DNA from 3 places in the Citrobacter sedlakii genome. Region 1 is predicted to be linked to each of the others. Evidence: predicted binding sites of a transcription regulator. Region 1 holds the regulator's gene; each other region holds the start of a gene.
The links. The regulator LexA, encoded in region 1, represses DNA repair genes until DNA is damaged. The targets are predictions, from matches to a motif close to TNCTGTATGTACATACAGNA.
Positions count from the first base shown of each region.

Region 2: umuD (translesion error-prone DNA polymerase V autoproteolytic subunit) is a predicted target of LexA. The motif match lies at 1,573-1,592, and genes of this name have one in related genera.
Region 3: rmuC (DNA recombination protein RmuC) is a predicted target of LexA. The motif match lies at 1,785-1,804, and genes of this name have one in related genera.

Region 1 covers NZ_CP071070.1:4,390,922-4,395,312, reverse strand. Annotated here, with positions in the region: gene plsB (glycerol-3-phosphate 1-O-acyltransferase PlsB) at 1-869, opposite strand, end outside; gene JY391_RS20825 (diacylglycerol kinase) at 1,040-1,408, shown strand; gene lexA (transcriptional repressor LexA) at 1,531-2,139, shown strand; gene dinF (MATE family efflux transporter DinF) at 2,260-3,585, shown strand; gene JY391_RS20810 (CsbD family protein) at 3,717-3,926, shown strand; gene zur (zinc uptake transcriptional repressor Zur) at 4,005-4,391, opposite strand, start outside.
Region 2 covers NZ_CP071070.1:2,620,431-2,624,821, forward strand. Annotated here, with positions in the region: gene umuC (translesion error-prone DNA polymerase V subunit UmuC) at 1-1,133, opposite strand, end outside; gene umuD (translesion error-prone DNA polymerase V autoproteolytic subunit) at 1,136-1,555, opposite strand; gene JY391_RS12575 (universal stress protein) at 1,768-2,595, opposite strand; gene JY391_RS12580 (SulP family inorganic anion transporter) at 2,613-4,091, opposite strand.
Region 3 covers NZ_CP071070.1:4,636,739-4,641,129, reverse strand. Annotated here, with positions in the region: gene JY391_RS21925 (dienelactone hydrolase family protein) at 1-685, opposite strand, end outside; gene udp (uridine phosphorylase) at 947-1,708, shown strand; gene rmuC (DNA recombination protein RmuC) at 1,848-3,275, shown strand; gene ubiE (bifunctional demethylmenaquinone methyltransferase/2-methoxy-6-polyprenyl-1,4-benzoquinol methylase UbiE) at 3,370-4,125, shown strand; gene ubiJ (ubiquinone biosynthesis protein UbiJ) at 4,139-4,391, shown strand, end outside.

The DNA.
Region 1 (4,391 bases):
ACGCGCTCGGCGTTATGGACGTTGATCCCCTGATACAGACGGTTCCAGGTAAAGCCCAGAATGCGGTCGGTCAGGCGAATCATCTCGTAAGAAAAGTTCGCAGCGATCTCTTCCATCAGCGCAATGGCGTTTTGCTGCGCTTTTTCGTGGGAGATCTTCTTGCTACGCGCCTCGTCTTCTACCGCGCGGGCAATGGCTTTCGAGGCCAACAGTTTGTTAAACAGATCCTGTCGCGCCGGCAGACGCGGACCGACCGCCGCCAGACGCTGACGGGCGAAGTGCATACGCGCCACGCGCGCCAGTTTCTGCGCGATGGTTTTGTCGGTGCCGTGTTCGTCGGCCATGCGGCGCAGCGACACGGACGGCGAGAAACGCACAAAGCTGTCGCGCCCCAGCCAGGAGACGGCAAAGAATTTCTGAATGCCGTTAAGCATACGTAGCGGCGGATTCACTTCGCCTTTTTCACGTCCAGGCGAGCGGCCAAACATCACCGAGACCGGCACCATTTGCACATCCAGGTCTGGATTACTGCGATGCAGATCGAGATAGTTATGGAACAGCTTGATAGATTCTTCTTTCGGCGTGTAATACGTAAAGACACGCGGTCCGCCATGAATAAAGACATAGCGCGGCAGCAGCGTGCCGTCGATCTCCAGCGGCTCTAACGGGTCGGGAAGATCGTGCGCCAGACACTGCGCGCGCAGTGTGAGTAAGTCCGCTTTGGAGTTATACGGCAAAACGTACATAATTGGGCGAGAGGTATCGAGTCCCAGTTCCGGGGCAGGATCCGCCGGAATAGACTTGCTTTTTACCAGTACGCTTAATGGTAAATTCAGTAATTTATAGTAAATTCGTGGCCAGCCGGACATAAACGATGTAAAGCCTCTGGTTAATAATGCAAATGCGCTGCAAGGATATCAGAAAGTCATGTGAATTTCTGTTGTATACGGTCATACTTCGCGCCGCGTTGCCCGCACTCAGATTATACGCGCTAACAAAGCATTGTCATTGACGCCAATAATGCAAAAAGGTTCTTTTAATGGCTAACAATACCACTGGATTCACCCGAATTATTAAAGCAGCCGGTTACTCCTGGAAGGGGTTTCGCGCAGCATGGGTCAACGAGGCGGCGTTCCGTCAGGAAAGCATTGCGGTGCTGGCAGGCGTGGCCATCGCCTGTTGGCTGGATGTCGATGCTATTACCCGCGTTCTGCTGATTGGCTCGGTGCTGCTGGTCATGGTTGTTGAAATTTTAAACAGTGCAATTGAAGCCGTCGTCGACCGTATTGGATCCGAATATCACGAGCTGTCAGGACGGGCGAAGGACATGGGATCGGCGGCAGTGCTGCTTTCCATTATTGTCGCGCTGATCACCTGGGGCATTCTGCTGTGGGCCCATTTTCACTAACAACATACGCGCTCCGTTCCATAACCGCATAAAACTGCGGATCATTGTGCAGTTTGTGGTTCCAAAATCACCTTTAGCTGTATATACTCACAGCATAACTGTATATACACCCAGGGGGCGGAATGAAAGCGTTAACGGCCAGGCAGCAAGAGGTGTTTGATCTTATTCGGGATCACATCAGCCAGACAGGTATGCCGCCGACGCGTGCGGAAATCGCGCAGCGTTTGGGGTTCCGTTCCCCAAACGCCGCTGAAGAACACCTGAAAGCGCTGGCGCGCAAAGGGGTGATTGAAATCGTTTCCGGCGCGTCCCGCGGCATTCGACTGCTGCAGGAAGAAGAAGATGGCTTACCGCTGGTCGGTCGCGTTGCGGCAGGCGAGCCGCTGCTGGCGCAGCAGCACATTGAAGGCCATTACCAGGTCGATCCGTCACTGTTTAAACCGAATGCCGACTTCCTGCTGCGCGTCAGCGGTATGTCGATGAAAGACATCGGCATTATGGACGGCGATCTGCTGGCGGTACACAAAACGCAGGATGTACGTAACGGTCAGGTGGTCGTGGCGCGCATTGATGACGAAGTAACGGTAAAACGCCTGAAAAAACAGGGCAACAAAGTCGAGCTTCTGCCAGAAAACAGCGAATTTACACCGATCGTCGTGGATCTGCGTGAACAAAGCTTCACGATTGAAGGGCTGGCCGTCGGCGTCATCCGCAACGGTGAATGGCTGTAATTTCATTTAGCCGGATATAAGAGCGTACGCGCCGTTATCCGGCGCCAGGCCTGGCAGCGCTGTGCTTATCAGGCCTGTATAATTTTAAATCTACGATAACTGCTCCTCAGGCTTCTTCTCATGCCGTTCTTTGCATCTGCTGATAAAGCGCTCTGGCGTCTTGCCTTACCCATGATTTTCTCCAACATCACTGTGCCGCTGCTTGGGCTGGTAGATACCGCGGTGATAGGCCACCTTGATAGTCCTGTTTACCTCGGCGGGGTGGCGGTTGGGGCGACGGCTACCAGTTTTCTGTTCATGCTGCTGCTCTTTTTACGAATGAGCACTACCGGGCTTACGGCGCAGGCGTTTGGAGCGAAGAACCCACAGGCGCTGGCGCGCGCGTTAGTACAGCCATTGCTGCTGGCGCTGGGCGCTGGCCTGCTCATTGCGCTCTGCCGAACGCCGCTGATCGATCTGGCGCTGCATATCGTCGGCGGTAGCGAAGCGGTGCTGGCGCAGGCAAGACGCTTCCTGGAAATCCGCTGGCTTAGCGCGCCCGCCTCGCTGGCCAATCTGGTCCTGCTGGGCTGGCTGCTCGGTGTGCAGTATGCGCGGGCGCCGGTGATTCTGCTGATTGTCGGTAACATCCTCAACATTATCCTCGACCTGTGGCTGGTGATGGGCCTGCATATGAACGTGCAGGGCGCTGCGCTGGCTACGGTGATAGCTGAATACGCCACGCTATTGCTGGGAATGCTGATGGTGCGCAAGGTGCTGCATCTGCGCGGCGTCTCGATGGAGATGTTAAAGCAGGCCTGGCGCGGGAATATTCGTCGCCTGCTGGCGCTTAATCGCGACATTATGCTGCGTTCGCTGCTGCTCCAGCTCTGCTTTGGCGCCATTACTGTTCTTGGCGCAAGGCTTGGCGGCGACATCATTGCCGTGAACGCAGTGCTCATGACGCTGCTTACCTTTACCGCCTATGCGTTGGACGGCTTTGCCTACGCTGTTGAGGCGCATTCCGGCCAGGCGTATGGCGCGCGGGACGGTAGTCAATTGCTGGAGGTCTGGCGGGCGGCGTGTCGTCAGTCAGGCATCGTAGCACTGCTGTTTTCTTTGACCTACCTGTTGGTGGGGGAGCAGATAATCGCGCTGCTGACCTCACTGCCGCAGTTGCAACAGTTAGCCGATCGTTATCTGTTCTGGCAGGTGATCCTGCCGTTGGTCGGCGTCTGGTGCTACTTGCTGGATGGCATGTTTATTGGCGCGACCCGCGCTGCGGAAATGCGTAACAGTATGGCGGTGGCGGCGACGGGTTTTGCGTTAACGCTGCTGGCGCTACCGGCATTGGGGAATCACGGTTTGTGGCTGGCGCTGGCGGTTTTCCTGGCGCTGCGCGGACTTTCGTTAGCATGGATTTGGCGGCGGCACTGGCGTAACGGTACCTGGTTTTCGGCAACGTGACGGTTAAATATTCTGAATACTCAACCGAACCCAGAATCCCTGACTACACTAAATATCACGTCCAGCAAGAAACGTAGCAACGTTGGATGACGTAGACTCGCTATTCACAGCCTAACGAAGAGGACTTTATGATGAATAAAGACGAAGCCGGTGGTAACTGGAAACAATTCAAAGGTAAGGTGAAAGAGCAATGGGGCAAATTAACCGACGATGACATGACGGTTATCGAAGGTAAGCGCGATCAGCTGGTAGGTAAAATCCAGGAACGTTATGGCTACCAGAAAGATCAGGCGGAAAAAGAGGTGGGTGACTGGGAAACCCGCAACGACTACCGCTGGTAAACCCTCCTGCCCAAAAGTACAAGGACGTACTGCCCTTTATTTGCTTACAGTGAGCGGCGCGCCTTGCCGCTCGCGCCATTAACGGGGTTTTTTCTTGACCTGAATAGAATGGTCATGTTGGCAATCGCCAGGATGACGACAGGCTTCAACCTCCACGCACGCTGAACATAACCCATGCGCTTCAATCACGTTATGACGCAGGGCAAAACCCATTTTTGCCGCCAGCGTATGCATAATATCTTCCACCCCTTCCGCGCATTCTTCCTTCACCGCGCCGCAGCGATCGCAGATAAACATGGCTGAGGTATGCGTCGGCTGATCGAAAAGATAACAAAGTACGTAGCTGTTTGTGGATTCCACCTTATGCACGAACCCTTGCTCTAGCAGAAAATCCAGCGCCCGGTAAACCGTCGGCGGTTTGGCCTGTGGCTCTGACTCCCGCAGCAGATCGAGCAGATCGTAAGC
Region 2 (4,391 bases), 1.8 Mb from region 1:
CCGTCGATTACCGTCATGAGTGCCGCGCTATTAGCTTTCGGGGCGAAATTGTCAAACAAATTAAGCTGTGCTGTGCCGCGACTAAAAAAGTCAGCCAGCATGACACCCGCTTTCATGTAACGGTAACCTTCGACCCATATTCGATCCAGTGATTCTATCGCGGCACGAATGATGTCACGCGTATCATCAGAAGGTGCCAGTAATTTCACCGACGATTGATTTCCATAGTAAACTTCATTATCTGCGTGCGGGCTGGTGCGTAGAAAAACGCTAACAAAAGCACAAAACTGATGTTCACTACGTAATTTTGCTGCAGCGCGCTCTGCATAGGTGCAGACAGCCTGACGCATATCGGCATACTCGGTAATACGATACCCAAAAGAGCGGCTGCACATAATCTGTTGCTTATTTGGCGGGAATTCCTCAAGCTCCAGACACGGTTCACCACGCAGTTCACGCAACGTTCTTTCCAGAACAACGTTGAAATGCTTTTTGATTACCCACGGTGAGCTATTGGCTAAGTCCAGCGCTGTACTGATCCCCATAGCGTTCAGTTTTTTACTTATGTGCCTTCCTACCCCCCATACCTCCTCTACAGGTACGCGCTCTAACAGCTTGCGCTGACGTGATATGTCGGATAAATCAACCACACCTCCCGTTCCAGGCCATCTTTTTGCTGCGTAATTTGCTAATTTTGCTAACGTTTTGGTTTGCGAAGCGCCGACCCCGATCGTGAGCCCGGTATTTTTAAACACCTGGTTTCGCACGGTTTTGCCAAAATCTGTCAGCGACATGCAGTTGGCTACGCCCGATAAGTCGATAAAGGCTTCATCGATTGAATAGATCTCGATGGATGGCGACATCTCCGTCAGCGTCTGCATAACCCGTGCACTGAGGTCGGCATAAAGGGCATAGTTTGAGCTGAATATGTGCACTGCAGAGGGGAATGTCTTATTTTTCAATTTAAAAAATGGTTCTCCCATCGTGATGCCGAGCGCTTTTGCCTCTGCTGAACGCGAAATTACGCAGCCGTCGTTGTTAGAGACCACCACCACGGGTTTTCCCTTTAAATCCGGGCGGAACACTGTTTCACAGGACGTATAAAAGCTGTTGACGTCGGCCAGAGCAAACATCGTCATTGATGTGACTTCACTGAAAATGTCACTACGCCAAATATTTCCAGATCTTCTGGATGATGAAACGTAATGGGTGAGTAATTGCTATTGTGCGGTACTAGTTGTAAGACCGGATGAGTTCGTAGCTCCTTGACAGTAAACTCGCCGGCGACAGCAGCAATCACAATATCGCCATGGCTTGCAGACAGAGAACGGTCAATTACCAGAAGGTCACCATCCCCAATTCCAGCCCCTGTCATGGAGTCGCCGCTTACTTTAATAAAATACGTGGCGCTAGGATGGGCTATCAAAAGCGTATTGAGATTCAGCCTATCTTCAACATAGTCTTGCGCGGGGCTGGGAAAGCCACAAGGTACCCGTTCCGTAAAGAGAGGAAGAGGGATAGAGGGGGCAATCTCAAAGGGATAAAAAATCTTCATAATGAGAGACTCAATTTGACTGTGTTTATATACAGTATCACTGAGGTTTTAGCACGTTCAACCTTCTTCTAGCAGTTTTCTGGAACCGTTTGAAGTTGGGAGTAATTTAGATTTACCGTATGAGTCGTAAGGTGAGATTGTAGAAATCCACTACAAGTTTTTTGGTCCGCTGAGAGCGAGAAGCGGACCCTGAAATCAGGGCCCGCCTGTTTTTATCTGAGCATCAGCAGAGGCTGGTTGCTATCAGACAACATCTCTGTTGTGTTGCTGCCGATAAAGAACCTGCGTAGTCGTGAATGCCCATATGCCCCCATGACCATAAGATCAATTTCGTTTTCCTCGGCATAGCGGCACAGTGCCTGAGTCACGGTGTCGGCTTTAAGCAGACTTGCCTGACTGGTTATGCCAGCTCTTTGCAACAAAGAGTGAGCTGCCTCAAGCAATTCTGATTTTCCATTCACCATCACCAGGTGGCAGGCCAGGTTCAAAAATAACGGACTTACAGAAAGTCGACGCAAATTTTCCAGACTCGCTTCACTTCCGTCATAGGCGAACATAACACGTGAAGGAACCGAGAAGGTTTCGGGTACAATTAACACAGGATTTTTTTGCAGACGAATAACATTCTCAATATGGCTCCCGACCGGATTGGATGCCCCCCGGCGCCCCAGCACCATAAGACGCGTATCCCCCAGTTCAGCCAAAATCCCGTCCAGCGTGCCATGTTTTTGTAATTGCTGTGGTGCCGGTAATCCCGCCTTTGTCAGCAGTTCAGCACAGTTTTTCAGGATGGCTTTACCCTGCGTCATCAATAATCGGTTACGTTCACCCTCAAGGCGAACCAGCTCATCTGTAAAATGCTCCCGACTGTCTAAGCCAATGGTTCCTGTCAGGTCCGAAACCAAAGGCTGGTCACTTTTTTCCAGGACATGAAGCAGGGCCACCGATATCTTCAGCGCGGAGGCAGCCCAGGCCGCATATTCGCAGACTGCCTTTGTTGATGACGAGCCATCCACACAGGCAACAACGGTGTTGTTCATTTCATGACTTTCGGACATTAATGACCTCCCATTAATTTATCAACTTCTTCGGGTTTATCATGCACACCAAACCGGTCAACAATGGTACGGGTGGCATCATTCATCCCGCGTATCTCAACCTCAGCTCCCTCTCTGCGGAACTTAATAACCACCTTGTCCAAGGCACTCACCGAAGTGATGTCCCAGAAATGGGCGTGTGAAACATCTATCGTCACATTCTCAATCGCCTCACGGAAATCAAAGTGGCTGGTAAAGCGATCTGCTGATGCAAAGAATACCTGGCCGGTGACGGTATAAGTTCGACTCGTCCCTTCCGGAACTGAGGTTACACGCATGAAACGGGATACTTTCGTAGCAAAGTTGAGCGAAGCAATTAGTACACCGGTCAGCACGCCGAAGGCCAGATTATGTGTTGCCACCACAACTGCGACGGTGGCAAGCATAACCACGCTGGTTGAAAGGGGGTGTGTACGCAGGTTTGTAATGGAGCGCCAGGAGAATGTCCCGATGGAAACCATAATCATCACTGCGACTAGCGCCGCCATCGGGATTTGTGATACCCAGTCGCGCAGGAACACAATCAGGCAAAGCAGCACCACGCCAGCTGTGAGGGTTGAAAGCCGTCCACGACCACCGGATTTTACGTTGATAACGGATTGCCCAATCATCGCGCAGCCTGCCATTCCTCCGATAAAGGATGTGCAAATATTCGCGATACCCTGCGCTTTACACTCCCGGTTTTTGTCGCTTGGCGTGTCGGTCATGTCATCCACAATCGTGGCGGTCATCATCGACTCAAGCAGGCCAACCACCGCAAGCCCAGCAGAATAAGGCAGTATGATGAGCAGCGTATGGAGATTTAAAGGCACGTCAGGAACCAGAAAGACCGGCAGGCTGTCGGGGAGTTTCCCCATATCGCCGACGGTTCGCACATCCAGATGCAGCCACATGGCTATGACGGTCAGCACCACGATGCACACAAGCGGTGAAGGAATGGTTTTGTTGATATAGGGGAAGAGATAGATGATTCCCAGCCCTGCCGCAGTCATGGCATAAACATGCCATGTAACGTTGGTCAGCTCAGGTAACTGGGCCATAAAAATCAGTATTGCCAGTGCATTAACAAATCCCGTGACCACTGAGCGTGAAACAAAGCGCATCAATCCACCGAGCTTCAGGTAACCGGCTATCAGCTGGAATATACCGGTCAGTATGGAAGCTGCCAGTAAATACTGTAAGCCATGATCTTTCACCAGCGTCACCATCAGTAGCGCCATTGCACCGGTAGATGAAGAAATCATCGCCGGACGCCCGCCAAAGAAGGCCATAACGAGAGGAATACAGAACGCCGAGTAGAGACCCACCTGGGGATCGACACCGGCAATAATGGAAAAGGCGATCGCTTCTGGAATGAGTGCGAGCGCGACAACAACACCGGCCAGAACGTCACCACGGACGTTACCCAGCCAGTCCTTACGCGTCGAGGACAGCAACATAGTAATTTCTCAGTTTTTAGGTACAGTCAGCCCAGGAGGGCAACAATTTTACGTACGATAAAGCACACCCGCAGACGGGATGTTAATGAGTGCGTGCTGAGGCTCGCTCAGTACGACGGAGGAAGGAAAAACTCAGGGTGGCGTAATACGCATAACGGTTATCAGATTCTCCATAGCAGGTGGGTATTGCCTGTCAGTTGCCAGGGACAACTGAGAAACATAGGGCCTGAACTCAATCCAAAGCCGACAATACTATAAACTAACCACAGACAGGGTCAAACCTGGAACAACTTCTGTAAG
Region 3 (4,391 bases), 250 kb from region 1:
CAATCTCTGCTTTCGCGTTTGCCGCCCGCAGCGCCTGGCGCATTGTCTCAACCGTATCGAGCGGGATCCCCGTATCCTGACCACCATACAGCCCCAGCACTGGCGCATTTAAATCCGTGGCGATATCGACCGGATGCTTCGGTGAGTTCAGGGTCTTTTCACCCATCAGTTTCCCATACCAGGCGACGGCAGCTTTGAGCTGTGGATTATGCGCGGCGTACAGCCAGCTAATGCGTCCCCCCCAGCAAAAACCGGTCACCATCAGACGGTGCGGATCGCCGCCGTTGCGGGCCGCCCAACTGGCGACGTGGTCAAGATCGGCCAGCACCTGTGCATCCGGCACTTTGCTGACCAGATTGCTGAACAGCGTCGGGATGTCGCTGTAATCATTCGGATCGCCCTCGCGAAAATAGAGCTCTGGCGCAATAGCCAGATACCCTTCCAGCGCCAGCCGGCGGCAAATATCGCGAATGTGTTCATGCACGCCAAAAATTTCCTGCACTACAATGACCACTGGCAGGGGCGCATCGTTTTGTTTTGGTCGCGCCTGATAAGCCGGCATATCTTCTCCCTGAGAAGGGATGGAGGTAAAACCGGCAATAATGGCGTCGTCCGGAGTGTGAACCGTTGTAGAGGCGAGGGGAGAGGCCGCAGGTGCAAAGCCCGTTTGTTGTGTTGAGGTCATGGTATTCTCCGTACCCTTAAAATACATAGCGCAATGTTAACTATAGACAGCCTTCACTAAAGCACACTGCCTGAATTGGCTCAATTTTTGTGCAATGGAAGGCAGGGTTGACAATTAATTGTGATCAACATCACTTAATCAGCGTAATTCAATGCAACTGTTTTCCCTCATGGTGATGATGGTCACGAAAATCACCTGCGTCCTTCGGTAGAGTATCTTTTTGCTTCTTCTGACTAAAACCGAATCACAGAGGAGTTTTATATGTCCAAGTCTGATGTTTTTCATCTCGGCCTCACCAAAAGCGATTTACAAGGGGCTACGCTTGCAATCGTTCCAGGCGATCCGGAGCGTGTGGAAAAGATCGCCGCGCTGATGGATAAGCCGGTTAAGCTGGCATCGCATCGCGAATTTACGACCTGGCGCGCAGAGCTGGACGGCAAGTCTGTGATTGTCTGCTCGACCGGTATCGGCGGCCCGTCCACCTCCATCGCCGTAGAAGAGCTGGCGCAGCTGGGCATTCGTACTTTCCTGCGTATCGGTACCACCGGCGCGATTCAGCCGCATATCAATGTGGGCGATGTTCTGGTGACCACGGCATCTGTGCGTCTCGACGGTGCAAGCCTGCACTTCGCGCCGATGGAATTCCCGGCGGTGGCAGATTTTGACTGTACCACCGCGCTGGTCGAGGCGGCGAAATCAATAGGGGCGACCACGCACGTAGGCGTAACCGCGTCCTCTGACACTTTCTATCCAGGGCAGGAGCGTTACGACACCTATTCTGGTCGCGTTGTGAGCCGCTTTAAAGGCTCGATGGAAGAGTGGCAGGCGATGGGCGTCATGAACTATGAGATGGAGTCCGCCACTTTGCTGACCATGTGCGCCAGCCAGGGTCTGCGTGCGGGAATGGTTGCCGGGGTTATCGTCAACCGTACTCAGCAAGAGATACCGAACGCCGAGACCATGAAGCAAACCGAAAGCCATGCGGTGAAAATCGTGGTGGAAGCGGCGCGTCGCCTGATCTAATTTTCTGTTTTTCCCTCCAGGGCCGACGCGTTCGGCCTTTTTATTTTGCGTAACGCCTCGCAGGAAATCCCTTTCAAACTGGACGTTTATACAGCACAATTCTATTTTGTGCTGGTGAGTGGTTGCGGCAGGAGGCATTTTGGATATCTCTCTCATAATTTATGCAGTGATAGCGTTGGTAGGCGTTGCGCTGGGCTGGCTGATCGCCAGTTATCAACATGCACAGCAAAAAGCCGATCAGCTTACCGAGCGTGAAGAGATGGTGGCGGCGCTAAGCGCGGCCAGACAGGAGCTTGCCCAAAGCGATCACTGGCGCGACGAGTGCGAACTGCTGAACAATGAGCTTCGCAGTCTGCGCAGTATTAACACCTCGCTGGAAGCGGATCTGCGGGAAGTCACGACGCGAATGGAAGCGACGCAGCAGCATGCGGAAGACAAAATTCGTCAGATGATCAATAGCGAACAGCGCCTCAGCGAGCAGTTCGAAAACCTGGCGAACCGGATTTTTGAGCAAAGCAACCGCCGGGTCGACGAGCAAAACCGACAGAGCCTTAACAGTCTGCTCATGCCGTTGCGTGAGCAACTGGACGGTTTTCGCCGCCAGGTTCAGGACAGCTTTGGTCAGGAGGCGCGCGAGCGGCATACGCTGGCGCATGAGATTCGTAATCTGCAACAGCTCAATGCGCAGATGGCGCAGGAAGCGGTCAATCTCACGCGCGCGCTGAAAGGCGACAATAAAACCCAGGGCAACTGGGGTGAGGTGGTGCTTACCCGCGTGCTGGAGGCTTCCGGCCTGCGCGAAGGCTATGAGTACGAAACGCAGGTCAGCATTGAAAATGATGTCCGTTCGCGGATGCAGCCCGACGTGATTGTCCGCTTACCGCAGGGCAAAGATGTCGTGATCGACGCTAAAATGACGCTGGTGGCCTATGAGCGCTATTTCAACGCGGAAGATGACGTCACCCGTGAGAGCGCGCTCCAGGAGCATATCGCATCCGTGCGTAACCATATTCGCCTGCTTGGGCGTAAAGATTATCAGCAGCTTCCAGGACTGCGCTCGCTGGACTATGTGCTGATGTTTATCCCCGTCGAGCCTGCTTTTTTGCTGGCGCTGGACAGACAGCCCGAACTGATTACCGAGGCATTGAGAAATAACATTATGCTGGTCAGCCCTACGACGTTGCTGGTGGCGTTACGGACCATCGCCAACCTGTGGCGCTACGAACATCAAAGCCGCAATGCGCAGCAAATTGCCGAACGAGCCAGTAAACTGTACGACAAGATGCGGCTGTTTGTGGATGATATGTCGTCTGTCGGGCAAAGCCTCGAGAAAGCGCAGGACAACTACCGTCAGGCGATGAAAAAACTGACGTCGGGGCGCGGCAACGTGCTGGCGCAGGCAGAAGCGTTTCGGGGGTTAGGCGTGGAAATCAAACGCGAGATTAATCCGGAACTGGCGGAACAGGCGACGTCGCAGGATGAAGAATACCGTTTGCGCGCGGTGCCCGAAGCACCTGAAAACACGCTTCATTCAGACGATAGCGGCGTCAAACAGCAATCGATTTAGCCCGTTTGGCGTCGCCGGAACGGGTAGAAGGGTAGGGCAAATAGCCCCAATCTGTTACACTTCTCGAACAATTTTTTGATGAGCAGGCACTGAGATGGTGGATAATTCACAAGAAACGACGCACTTTGGTTTTCAGACTGTCGCTAAAGAACAGAAAGCAGACATGGTGGCCCACGTTTTTCATTCTGTGGCCTCAAAATATGATGTCATGAATGATTTAATGTCATTTGGCATTCATCGCTTGTGGAAGCGCTTCACTATCGACTGCAGCGGCGTTCGCCGCGGTCAGACGGTGCTTGATCTGGCCGGAGGGACGGGCGATCTGACGGCCAAGTTCTCTCGCCTGGTCGGTGAAACCGGCAAGGTGATTCTGGCGGATATCAATGACTCCATGCTTAAGATGGGCCGTGAAAAACTGCGTAACATCGGGGTTATCGGCAACGTCGAATACGTTCAGGCTAACGCGGAAGCGCTGCCCTTTCCGGACAACACCTTTGACTGTATCACCATTTCCTTCGGTCTACGTAACGTCACGGACAAAGACAAAGCCCTGCGCTCCATGTTCCGCGTGCTGAAACCCGGCGGACGCCTGCTGGTGTTGGAATTTTCTAAGCCGATTATCGAGCCGCTGAGCAAAGCCTACGATGCCTACTCTTTCCACGTTCTACCACGCATCGGATCCATGGTGGCGAACGATGCGGACAGCTACCGCTATTTAGCGGAATCTATTCGTATGCATCCCGATCAGGACACGCTGAAAGCGATGATGCAGGACGCCGGGTTTGAAAGCGTCGATTATTACAACCTGACGGCGGGTGTGGTAGCGCTGCATCGCGGCTATAAGTTCTGACAGGAGAGCGGGGATGCCTTTTAAACCCTTAGTGACCGCAGGAATGGAAAGTCTGCTCAATACGTTCCTGTACCGTTCACCAGCGCTGAAAACCGCGCGAACGCGCCTGCTGGGTAAAGTGCTGCGCGTGGAACTAAAAGGCTTTTCGACATCATTGATTCTGGTTTTCAGCGAGCGTCAGGTTGACGTGCTGGGTGAGTGGGCGGGCGAGGCTGATTGCACCGTCATTACCTACGCCAGCGTGCTGCCTGAACTGCGCGACCGTC